2 regions of the Alitiscatomonas sp. genome follow, and region 2 is predicted to be linked to the other one. Evidence: riboswitches for the same ligand, from Rfam matches in the RefSeq annotation. Region 2 holds a riboswitch; the other holds the start of a gene.
What was found. Region 2 has a riboswitch for thiamine pyrophosphate ahead of thiC (phosphomethylpyrimidine synthase ThiC). Riboswitches for the same ligand answer to the same signal wherever they lie in the genome.

Region 1 (5,294 bases), on a different contig from region 2:
AATACCCGCTCCTGGACCGGAAGGGGCACCTGGCACCAGACGCTGTCCATACCGATCTCACCAACCACCGGGCACCGCCGGATATATGGCTCCATATCCTGAACCGTATACTGGTCTGCATACCAGGGATGGAGCCCGGCGGTGGGGATCACGGCTCTCCCCTTAAGCCATTCCAGCCTGGAAAACAGCTTCCCGGCTTCCTCCGGCCCTGTGGCGCAGATCAGGGAAAGGATCCCCTTTCCGGTCCGCTCCTCCCATTCTGTATCGTTCCCCAGATGGGCATGGGCATCACAAAGCAGCATTTCCCTTTCTCTCCTTTCCCATGATCTGTCCATGGATCTCCCGGCGCAGCTCTCCCTGTCCATAAAGCCAGTCCCGGTCCCTCTGGGTCTCACAGACAGATATCTCCCCGTGGATCCCTGCCGGAACCGGGTTCAGGATCAGGATCCGGTCGGATAAATAGATGGCCTCATCCATATCATGGGTCACCAGGACCACCGTTTTTCCCAGCTCCTTTCTCATGGCCAGGAGCCAGTCCTGCATTTCTCCCCTGGTGATCACATCCAGGGCTCCAAAGGGCTCGTCCAGAAGAAGGATGTCCGCGCTGCAGAGGGCCGTTCTCAAAAAGGCGGCCCGCTGGCGCATCCCGCCGGAAAGAGAGGCAGGATAGCTGTCTTCATACCCCTCCAGACCAAATACAGGAAAATATTCCCTGGCCCGCTCCCGCATTTCCTCCAGAGAGCCGTGGATCCGTCCGTACAGGCACACATTGTCCAGGATGGTCTTCCAGGGAAACAGAAGATCGTTCTGGGGCATATAGGCAAAATGACTTGAAAGCCCCCGGATCTCTTCTCCATCCACCAGGATCCTCCCGCGATCAGGCGAAAGGATCCCGGTCAGAAGCTTTAGGACCGTAGACTTTCCGCAGCCCGACGGCCCCAGAAGGCTGACAAACTCTCCCTCTGCCACGCCGAAGGAAATATCCTCCAGAACCTGCCTTTCCCCATAGGAAAAAGACAGGCCGGAAATCTCCAGCTTCATCATTTTCTTTACTCCTTATCTGGAAGAAATTCATTGGTATAGCACTCAGCCGCCGGGATTGCCTCCTGGATGACACCGTACTCCACCATAAATTCCGTATAATTATCCCATACCCGGTCCTTCATCTCTCCCCAGCGGTCCGCATCCTCCGCATATTTGTCTGCCAGGTACTTCTGGGACATGGTGAGCATTTCCAGGGAATAATCCGGAGCATATTTATGAAGGATCTCTGCGCTCTCCTCCGGTTTTTCCATGGCAAATCCATATCCCCTGGAGGTGGCAGCCAGGAATTTCTTCACCATCTCCGGCTTCTCCTCCAGGACCTGATTCCCTGCAATGATCACCGGCGTATAATAATCCAGCCGCTCGTCCAGATCCCGTACCGGCATATAGCTGATGGGGAAATCATTGAGTTCACATTTCACACTGTCCCACGCCTCGTAGAACCACATGATATCCACCTTATCCTTTAGGGCCTCAAACCCAGAGCCATCGGAGATCACCAGGTTCAGCTTTGAAAAATCGGCTCCAGCCTGGGTCATGACCGCCTTTAATACGGCTTCCTCTCCCGGGCCGCCCCAGCCTGCATACGTTTTCCCCTCAAAATCCTTTGGAGAATGGATCCCCTTATCTTTGTAAGCCGCAAAGCCCGAGGTATTATGCTGGATCACTGCCGCGATGGCCTTAATGGGAAGCGGATCCTCGGACGTTAAGGCAACGGTCACATCCTCCTGGTAGCTGATCCCGAAATCGCCTTTTCCCACAGCCACCAGAGAAGCCGTAGCCCCTTCTGTCGGCTCCACAATATTCACCTTCAGTCCTTCTTCCTCATAATATCCCTGGTCCAGGGCCACATACATGCCTGTATGATTGGTGTTTGCCACATAATCCAGGATCACGGTCACCTCTTCCAGCTCCGCCTTTTCCGAAGTTCCCCCTGCTGTCTCACTTTCTCCTTTTTTTCCACAGCCTCCCAGGACCATGGATACTGCCAGGGCACAGGCCGCTGCAGCCGCAAGATTCCTCTTCATCTTTCTCATTGTCTTCTCCTCCAGTTTTTATGTTCTATATTACCGCTGTTTTCTCAGATACGGCATTCCCAGGTACTGGTACAGCCGGATGAGCCCATTCATGCACAGGCTTAAAAAAATGATCACTGCCACACAGGCAAACACCTTATCCAGCATATAGCCGTTTTTCACCCGCAGAAGGTAATAGCCCAGCCCTTCCTGGGAGCCGATCCACTCTCCCACCACCGCTCCGCTGATGCTGTATGTGGCCGCCACCTTAAGTCCCGAAAGAAGCGCCGGCACTGCCGCCGGGATCTTCACCAGACAATAGGTTTTCCATTGTCCTGCCCCGTAGGACCGGACCAGATGCACATATTCCGCATCCACCTGGCTCAGGCCGTCGGAAAAGCTCACCGCCACCGGGAAAAAGCACATTAAAACCACTGTCAGGATCTTGGGAGCAGCGCCGAAGCCCATATAAATGATGAAAATTGGCGCCAGAACGATCATGGGCACCGTCTGTGTCACCACCAGGACCGGATAAAGTCCCTGGCGGATCATTGGAAAACAGTCCATAAGGATCCCCAGCGCCAGGGCCAGGACCAGGGAAATGGCCACGCCCGCCAGGGCTTCTGCCACTGTTACCCGGGCATGCAGCGCCAGCACAGGCAGTTCCTGTACCAGGGTTTCCGCCACCTGGACTGGCGACGGCAGCACATATAGGGGGATCCCAAAGATCCGTACCGCCCCCTCCCAGAGGACCAGGAGGCCCAGAATGAAGAAAGCCGGCATCAGCCTTTCCGATGTCTGTTTCATACAAATTTTCTCCTTTTCCATTAAAAAAAGACCGCCGGATAACGGCAGTCAGTCAGGCATACGCTTATGTCCCTACGTTGGCATTATCCAAATCAGGTTATGGGTCGAAATTCACAATTTCCTCTCAGCCTGTATACAGGCTCCCCTTGTTATGAATCATATTTTTACATCTGGAACTGATTATAGCACGGAATCCAGCCTTACGCAACGGCAAAGTTCAAAAAAGACCGGAACCCCCATAAAAGAGTTCCGGCCTTATAAAGCCTAGTCGGTAAGGAAGCAGGACACGAAGTGGCCCGGGCTGATCTCCTTAAGCTGCGGCTCCTCCGAGCGGCAGCGGTCCGTCGCATACGGACACCGGTTCGCAAAACGGCATGCCTTCGGCGGCTCGATGGGCGAAGTGATCTCTCCCTTTAACAGGATCCTCTCCCTCCGGTTGTCCAGGGACGGGATCGGGATCGCTGATAACAGCGCCTGGGTATACGGGTGCGTCGGGTGGGCAAACAGCTCCTCTGACGGTGCCTTCTCGATCAGCTTTCCAAGATACATGACCGCGATGTCGTCCGAGAAATGGTTTACTACGGACAGGTCATGGGTGATGAACATGTAGGTCAGACCCATCTTGTTCTGCAGCTGCTTCATCAGGTTCAGGATCTGCGCCTGGATCGATACGTCCAGGGCCGATACCGGCTCGTCACACACGATGAACTTCGGGTTTAACGCCAGTGCCCTCGCGATCCCGATCCTCTGGCGGCGGCCTCCGTCCAGCTCGTGGGGGTATGTGTTGATCAAACGGTCTGCAAGGCCTACCGTCTCCATCAACTCACGCACACGGTCCATCTGCTCGTTCTTGTCCGTGATGATCTTGTTGATCTTTAACGGATCCGCGATGATCTGGCTGATGGTCTTACGCGGGTTTAAGCTGGAGAACGGGTCCTGGAAGATGATCTGCATGTCTGTACGTTTCTTTCGCATCTCCTCCGCAGACAGCTTCACCACATCCTGGCCCTCGAACAGCACCTCGCCGGCCGTCGGCTCGATCAGACGCAGGATCGCACGGCCTGTGGTGGACTTTCCGCAGCCGGACTCGCCTACCACGCCCAACGTCTTTCCTTTTTCGATCGTAAAGGTGACATCATCCACGGCGTGCAGCATCCCCTTCGGGGTTTTGAAATACTTTCTGAGATTTTTTACTTCAAGCAGCGGCTGGCTCATCGAATGTTCACCTTCCCTTCATGGATGTTGTCTTTGTTGTACAGGTGGCACTCCACATAGTGGGTATCGTTCCGGTACGTCCTCGGCGGCTTCTGCGTCTTGCAGATCTCCATCGCATACTCGCATCTCGGGCAGAACGCGCATCCCTTCGGCAGGTTGCTGGGATCCGGCATCAGGCCCTTGATGGGCTTTAACTCTGCCTGCCGGTTCTCAAGGTTCGGCAGGGAGTTGAACAGACCCTCTGTATACGGGTGGCGGGTATTCTTGAAGATATCCTCCAGGGTCCCGTGCTCGATGACACGCCCTGCGTATACCACCGATACCTCGTCACAGATCTCGGCCACGATCCCCAGGTCATGGGTGATCATTAACATCGAGGTGTTGTATTTGTCACGCAGGCCCTTCATCATCTCCAGCACCTGCGCCTGGATCGTCACGTCCAGGGCCGTTGTCGGCTCGTCCGCGATCAGAAGCTCCGGGTTGCACGCAAGCGCCATGGCGATGACCACGCGCTGCTTCATTCCGCCGGAGAACTGGTGCGGGTACTCGCCTCCGCGGCTTCCGGGGATCCCTACTAACTCCAGCATCTCCCTGGCCTTCTGCATCGGGTCCACGTCTTTTTCATGGAGCTTGATGACCTCTGCGATCTGCTCCTCTACCGTCATGACCGGGTCTAAGGAGGTCATGGGATCCTGGAAGATCATGGCTACTTTCTTTCCCCGGATGTCCTGCATCTCTTTTTCACTCATGGAAAGGATGTCCTGGCCGTCCAGCTTGATGCTTCCGTCCACGATCACTCCCGGCGGGTCCGGGATCAGCCGTAACAGGGACAGGCCCGTCGTTGTCTTTCCGGCTCCCGTCTCTCCTACCAGGCCCAGGGTCTTTCCTCTCCCGATCTCAAGGTCCAGGCCGTTTAATGCCTGCACCACTCCGTAGTCCGTGCGGAATTCCACCACCAGGTTCTTGATCTCTGCGGTCAGGTCCTTCCCCTCGGTCTTCTTGTTTTCGATTTTTACATTTTCGCTCATCTTGCTACCCCCTTAACGCAGTCTCGGATCAAGTGCATCACGAAGTCCGTCACCCAGAAGGTTGAGTGAGAGGATCGTGGTCATGATTGCAAGGCCCGGGAACAGGCACATGTAGCTGTAGTCACGGATGTAGGCACGGGCTCCGGAGAGCATTGCGCCCCACTCCGGTCTCGGCGCCGGGATT
Region 2 (5,294 bases):
ATGGGGATCCCCGTAAAGCCAATGCTTTCCAGGAAATCTGCGCCTGCAATGGCGGACATGGCTCCCAGGTTGGTCCAGGAGAACAGACCCTGGAACTGTCCGCAGAAGAAACAGAAGCCCACGTAGGTACCCATGGCAGCCATCTGTTTTACAATGGCCTTATGGATGTCCACCAGACCCTTAAAGTTTCCGGAGGCATAGCCGTAGGAAACGCCCGCGATGACGAACAGAAGGAAGATAATGGGGATCAGGCCCTTTAAGAACGGAGAACCGATGAGGCCGCCGTCTTCGGCTGCAATGACTCCTGTGAAGAACAGGACCAGCAGACAGGCCACATAGACCAGGGTCGAGATCCCGGAGGCCCGGAGCCCCTTTTTCTCAGACGGAGTCAGGTCTTCCATTTTTTCCAGTTCGCCGTGGTAAACGCCGAATCTGGGCTCCACGATCTTCTGTACAAGGATTCCGATAACGACTACACAGAGAACAGTGGAAGCGATCTTAAAGATCCAGTTGCAGGTCACGTCCACGGTAAAAGCGGAATCTCCCATAAAGGAAGCCAGGGTATCGTTGGTGATCCCCATAAGGAGCGTATCCGTACCGGAGATGACCGGATTGGCGGCGTAGCCCACCTGGGCTCCGATATAGCCGCAGATCATACCGGCCACCGGATGCTTTCCAACACCCATGAAGGCCATGGCAGCCAGGGGCGGTACCATAACGCTGGCGGCGTCGGAGGCCAGGTTTCCGATGATGCCGATGAGCACGCATACATAGGGGACCAGGGCAGCGGGAACATTTTTCATGGAGCTTCTTAAAAGAGAATTGAGCATCCCGGCTTCCTCACAGATACCGGTGCCGATGGTCATGGTAAGCACAAGACCAAGGGGGGCGAAGCCGGTGAAGTTTTTCACCATATTGTCCAAGAACCAGAGAAGGCCTTCTTTTGAAAAGAAGTTCTTTGACATGACGATCTCTCCGGTGGCCGGATTGGTGAGACTGGTGCCCAGGAAGGTGAAGATCGTTCCCAGGATGGCCACAATAAAGAACAGGAACACGAACAGCATGGTCGGCGGCGGCAGCTTATTGCAGACAGTCTCAACTCCGTCCATGAAACGGGCCAGCAACGGTTTCTTCTCTACGGTCTTTTCTTTCATGGCGTTTCCCCCTTTGTAATAGATTGAAAAAAGTATGTTGAATACTATACCATAATACCATATATTGTGCAAAAAATCCAGCAAAGTTTTCAATATTTAGCGGATAATTAACGCATTATATTGAAAACATCCGATTAAAAAATGGAATACGTAAACGATTCGGAATGTTATGAATGTTTTGAAACGGATCCGGAACATGACGCTGCCAGTCTTGAAAATCCGACGGGATTGTAGTAAAATTAACATTGTATGCAGCTGCGCAGAATGCGCTGGGACAGGCAACAGATTCAATAAGAAAAGGAGAATGAGATCCGTGTATATTACCGACGATATCATTTATGCAGGCGTCAACGACCACCAGGTGGATCTGTTTGAGGGACAGTATCGGGTCCCCAACGGAATGGCCTACAATTCCTATGTGATAAAAGATGAAAAAATTGCCGTTATGGATACGGTGGATGGAAAATTCACCCATGAATGGCTGGACAATGTGGAGAAAGCCCTGGCAGGAAGAAAGCCGGATTATCTGGTGGTCCAGCATATGGAGCCGGACCACTCGGCCAATATCCAGAATTTTATGAAGGCTTATCCAGAGGCAGTGATCGTGGCCAATGCAAAGACCTTCTGTATGGTTGGGAATTTCTTCCGCTCCATGGATTTAGAAGGCCGGACCCTGGAGGTGAAAAACGGGGACAGCCTTTCCCTGGGAAAACATGTGTTAAATTTTGTATTTGCTCCCATGGTCCACTGGCCGGAGGTCATGGTGACCTATGACAGCACGGATAAGGTCCTGTTTTCTGCCGATGGCTTCGGAAAATTCGGGGCTCTGGATGTGGAAGAGGACTGGGATGACGAGGCGAGACGGTATTATATCGGGATCGTGGGCAAGTACGGGGCACAGGTGCAGAACCTGTTAAAGGCGGCCTCTGCGCTGTATATCCAGACCATCTGCCCCCTGCACGGACCGGTGTTAAAGGAAAATCTGGGCCACTACCTGGAAAAATACCATACCTGGTCTTCCTACGGGGTGGAGGACGACGGCGTGGTCATCGCTTATACATCCGTATATGGAAATACGAAAAAGGCGGCTGAGACGCTGGCAGCGAAGCTGACGGAAAAAGGATGCCCCAAAGTGGTCTTATGCGATCTGGCCCGGATGGATATGTCAAAGGCTGTGGAAAACGCTTTCCGTTACGGCAAGCTGGTACTGGCCACCACCACCTATAATGCCGATATCTTCCCCTTCATGCGGGAATTCATCGACCATCTGACGGAGCGGGGCTTTAAAAAGCGCACGGTGGGACTGATGGAAAACGGCTCCTGGGCTCCCATGGCAGCAAAGATCATGAAGGGAATGCTGGAGGGCTCCAAGGACATCACCTGGCTCAATACGACTGTAAAGATCACCTCCTCCTTAAGCGAGGATAATTTAAAGGAGATCGACGCCATGGCCGAGGAGCTGTGCCGGGAGTATATCGCCAGATCCGATGAAAAGGCCAATAAGCACGACATGACCGCTTTATTTAAGATCGGCTACGGTCTTTATGTGGTCACCTCCAACGACGGGACCAGGGATAATGGCCTGATCGTGAATACGGTGAGCCAGCTGACGGATAATCCGTTCCGGGTGGCGGTGAACATCAATAAGGCCAATTATTCCCATCATGTGATCAAAAAGACAGGGATCTTAAACGTCAACTGCCTGTCTGTGGAAGCGCCCTTTGAGGTATTCCAGAATTTCGGCTTCCAGAGCGGCCGGAACGTGGACAAATTTGAAAGCTGGGAGACATGCCGGTCCGATAACGACCTGGTGTTCCTTCCCAAGTACATCAACGCCTTCATGTCCTTAAAGGTGGAACAGTACGTGGATCTGGATACTCACGGCATGTTCATCTGTACCGTTACAGAGGCCCGCGTCATGAGCGATAAGGAGACCATGACCTATACGTATTACCAGAAGAATGTGAAGCCGAAGCCGGAAACAGACGGCAAAAAGGGCTTTGTCTGCAAGATCTGCGGATACATTTATGAGGGAGATACCCTTCCCGACGACTATATCTGTCCCTTATGCAAGCATGGAGCCGCGGATTTTGAGCCCATCGGGTAAATATCAGGTTTTTCTTGCAATCTGGAAAAATCGTGGTATGATAATACCATGCACATCAGATGTGCCGGGGCCGCACAGAAAGGCGGAACCGTAAACTGAATATGGAAAAAGAGGGAGCTTGCCGCGGCAGGCTGAGAGGGAATGAAGGAACGATTCCGACCTGTTGAACCTGATACGGATAATGCCGGCGTAGGAATGAAGCGAGTCATTGGAGGAACTTATCCGTTTGGGATAGGTTCCTTTTTTTCATGTTTCTTTCCTCTTTTTCAAAAATCATGGAAGGAGAGCGGATATGGATTACACAACACAGATGGACGCGGCCAGAAAGGGGATCATTACCCGGGAAATGGAGCTGGTGGCCAGAAAAGAGAAGAGGACGGCGGAGGAGATCCGTCAGTGGGTGGCAGAGGGCCGGGCGGCCATTCCCTGCAACCGGGTCCATAAGGCCCTGGATCCCAACGGCATCGGCTCCATGCTGAAGACGAAGATCAATGTGAACCTGGGGACCTCCAGAGACTGCATGGATCTGGACACGGAGGTGGAGAAGGTGAACCGGGCCGTGGCCATGGGAGCGGAAGCGATCATGGATCTCAGCTCCTTTGGAGATACCCGCGTTTTCCGGAGACGGCTCACAGCAGAATGTCCGGCTATCATCGGCACCGTACCGATTTACGACGCTGTGGTATATTATCACAAGGCCTTAAAGGAGATCACCACCGAAGAGTGGCTGGATATCGTCCGGATGCACGCGGAGGACGGCGTGGACTTTATGACCATCCACTGCGGCATCAACCGGTCAACGGCAAAGCGCTTTAAAGAAAACAGGCATCTCACCAATATCGTTTCCCGGGGCGGCTCCATTATCTTTGCGTGGATGGAGATGACGGGGAAGGAAAACCCGTTTTATGAGCATTTTGACGACATTCTGGAGATCTGCCGGGAGTACGACGTGACCTTAAGCCTGGGAGACGCCTGCCGTCCGGGGTGTCTTAAGGACGCCAGCGATATTTCCCAGATCGAGGAATTAGTGACCCTGGGAGAGCTGACAAGACGGGCCTGGGAAAAGGATGTCCAGGTGATCATCGAGGGGCCGGGCCATATGCCCTTAAACCAGATCGAGGCCAATATGCGGATCCAGAAGGAGATCTGCAAGGGAGCCCCGTTTTATGTTCTGGGACCGCTGGTGACCGACGTGGCCCCCGGATATGACCATATTACGGCGGCCATTGGAGGAGCCCTGGCAGCAGCGGCAGGCGCGTCCTTCCTCTGCTATGTGACTCCGGCGGAGCATTTAAGGCTTCCCAATGTGGACGATGTAAAGGAGGGGATCATCGCGTCCCGGATCGCTGCCCATGCGGCGGATATCGCCAAGGGGATCCCGTCGGCCATGGACTGGGACAATGAAATGAGCCTGGCAAGAAAAAATCTGGACTGGGAGAAGATGTTTTCCCTGGCCATTGATCCGGAAAAGGCCAGACGGTACCGGGCAGAGGCAAAGCCGGAAAAGGAAGATACATGCTCCATGTGCGGGAATTTCTGCGCGGTAAAGAATATGAACCGGATCCTGGATGGAGAGATCGTAAATATTTTTGAAGAGTAGGGGGAGAGGGTCATGAAGATTTCTTTGAAAAAAACAGTAACAGCGGCCATGCTGGCGGCGCTGACCGTGGCGTTATCGGGCTTTTATATCCCCATCGGGGTATCCAAATGCTATCCCATCCAGCATATGGTCAACGTTTTGTGCGCTGTATTTTTAGGCCCAGGCTACGGAGTCATGGCGGCCTTCTGTACCTCTCTGATCCGGAACCTCATGGGAACCGGAAGCCTTCTGGCCTTTCCGGGGAGCATGGTGGGGGCGCTGCTCTGCGGCATCCTGTATGAGAAAACGGGAAAGCTGCTGCCCACATACCTGGGAGAGGTAATTGGAACAGGCGTCCTGGGCGGGATGCTCTGCTATCCGGTGGCAGTGGTCCTCATGGGAAAAGAGGCGGCGCTTTTTACGTATGTGATGCCCTTCCTTATGAGCACCTGCT

Region 1: it holds a riboswitch for thiamine pyrophosphate, as region 2 does, so the genes downstream of both, WIH05_RS10645 (ABC transporter permease) here and thiC (phosphomethylpyrimidine synthase ThiC) in region 2, are expected to answer to the same signal.

What each region holds. Positions count from the first base shown of each region.
Region 1 is NZ_JAXXBR010000099.1:13,761-19,054, reverse strand. It holds gene WIH05_RS10660 (TatD family hydrolase) at 1-302, opposite strand, end outside; gene WIH05_RS10655 (ABC transporter ATP-binding protein) at 289-1,044, opposite strand; gene WIH05_RS10650 (ABC transporter substrate-binding protein) at 1,050-2,081, opposite strand; gene WIH05_RS10645 (ABC transporter permease) at 2,112-2,867, opposite strand; TPP riboswitch at 2,920-3,024, opposite strand; gene WIH05_RS10640 (dipeptide ABC transporter ATP-binding protein) at 3,132-4,082, opposite strand; gene WIH05_RS10635 (ABC transporter ATP-binding protein) at 4,079-5,110, opposite strand; gene WIH05_RS10630 (ABC transporter permease) at 5,123-5,294, opposite strand, start outside.
Region 2 is NZ_JAXXBR010000102.1:14,586-19,879, forward strand. It holds gene WIH05_RS11015 (AbgT family transporter) at 1-1,154, opposite strand, end outside; gene WIH05_RS11020 (flavin reductase) at 1,468-3,261, shown strand; TPP riboswitch at 3,362-3,474, shown strand; gene thiC (phosphomethylpyrimidine synthase ThiC) at 3,554-4,861, shown strand; gene thiW (energy coupling factor transporter S component ThiW) at 4,874-5,294, shown strand, end outside.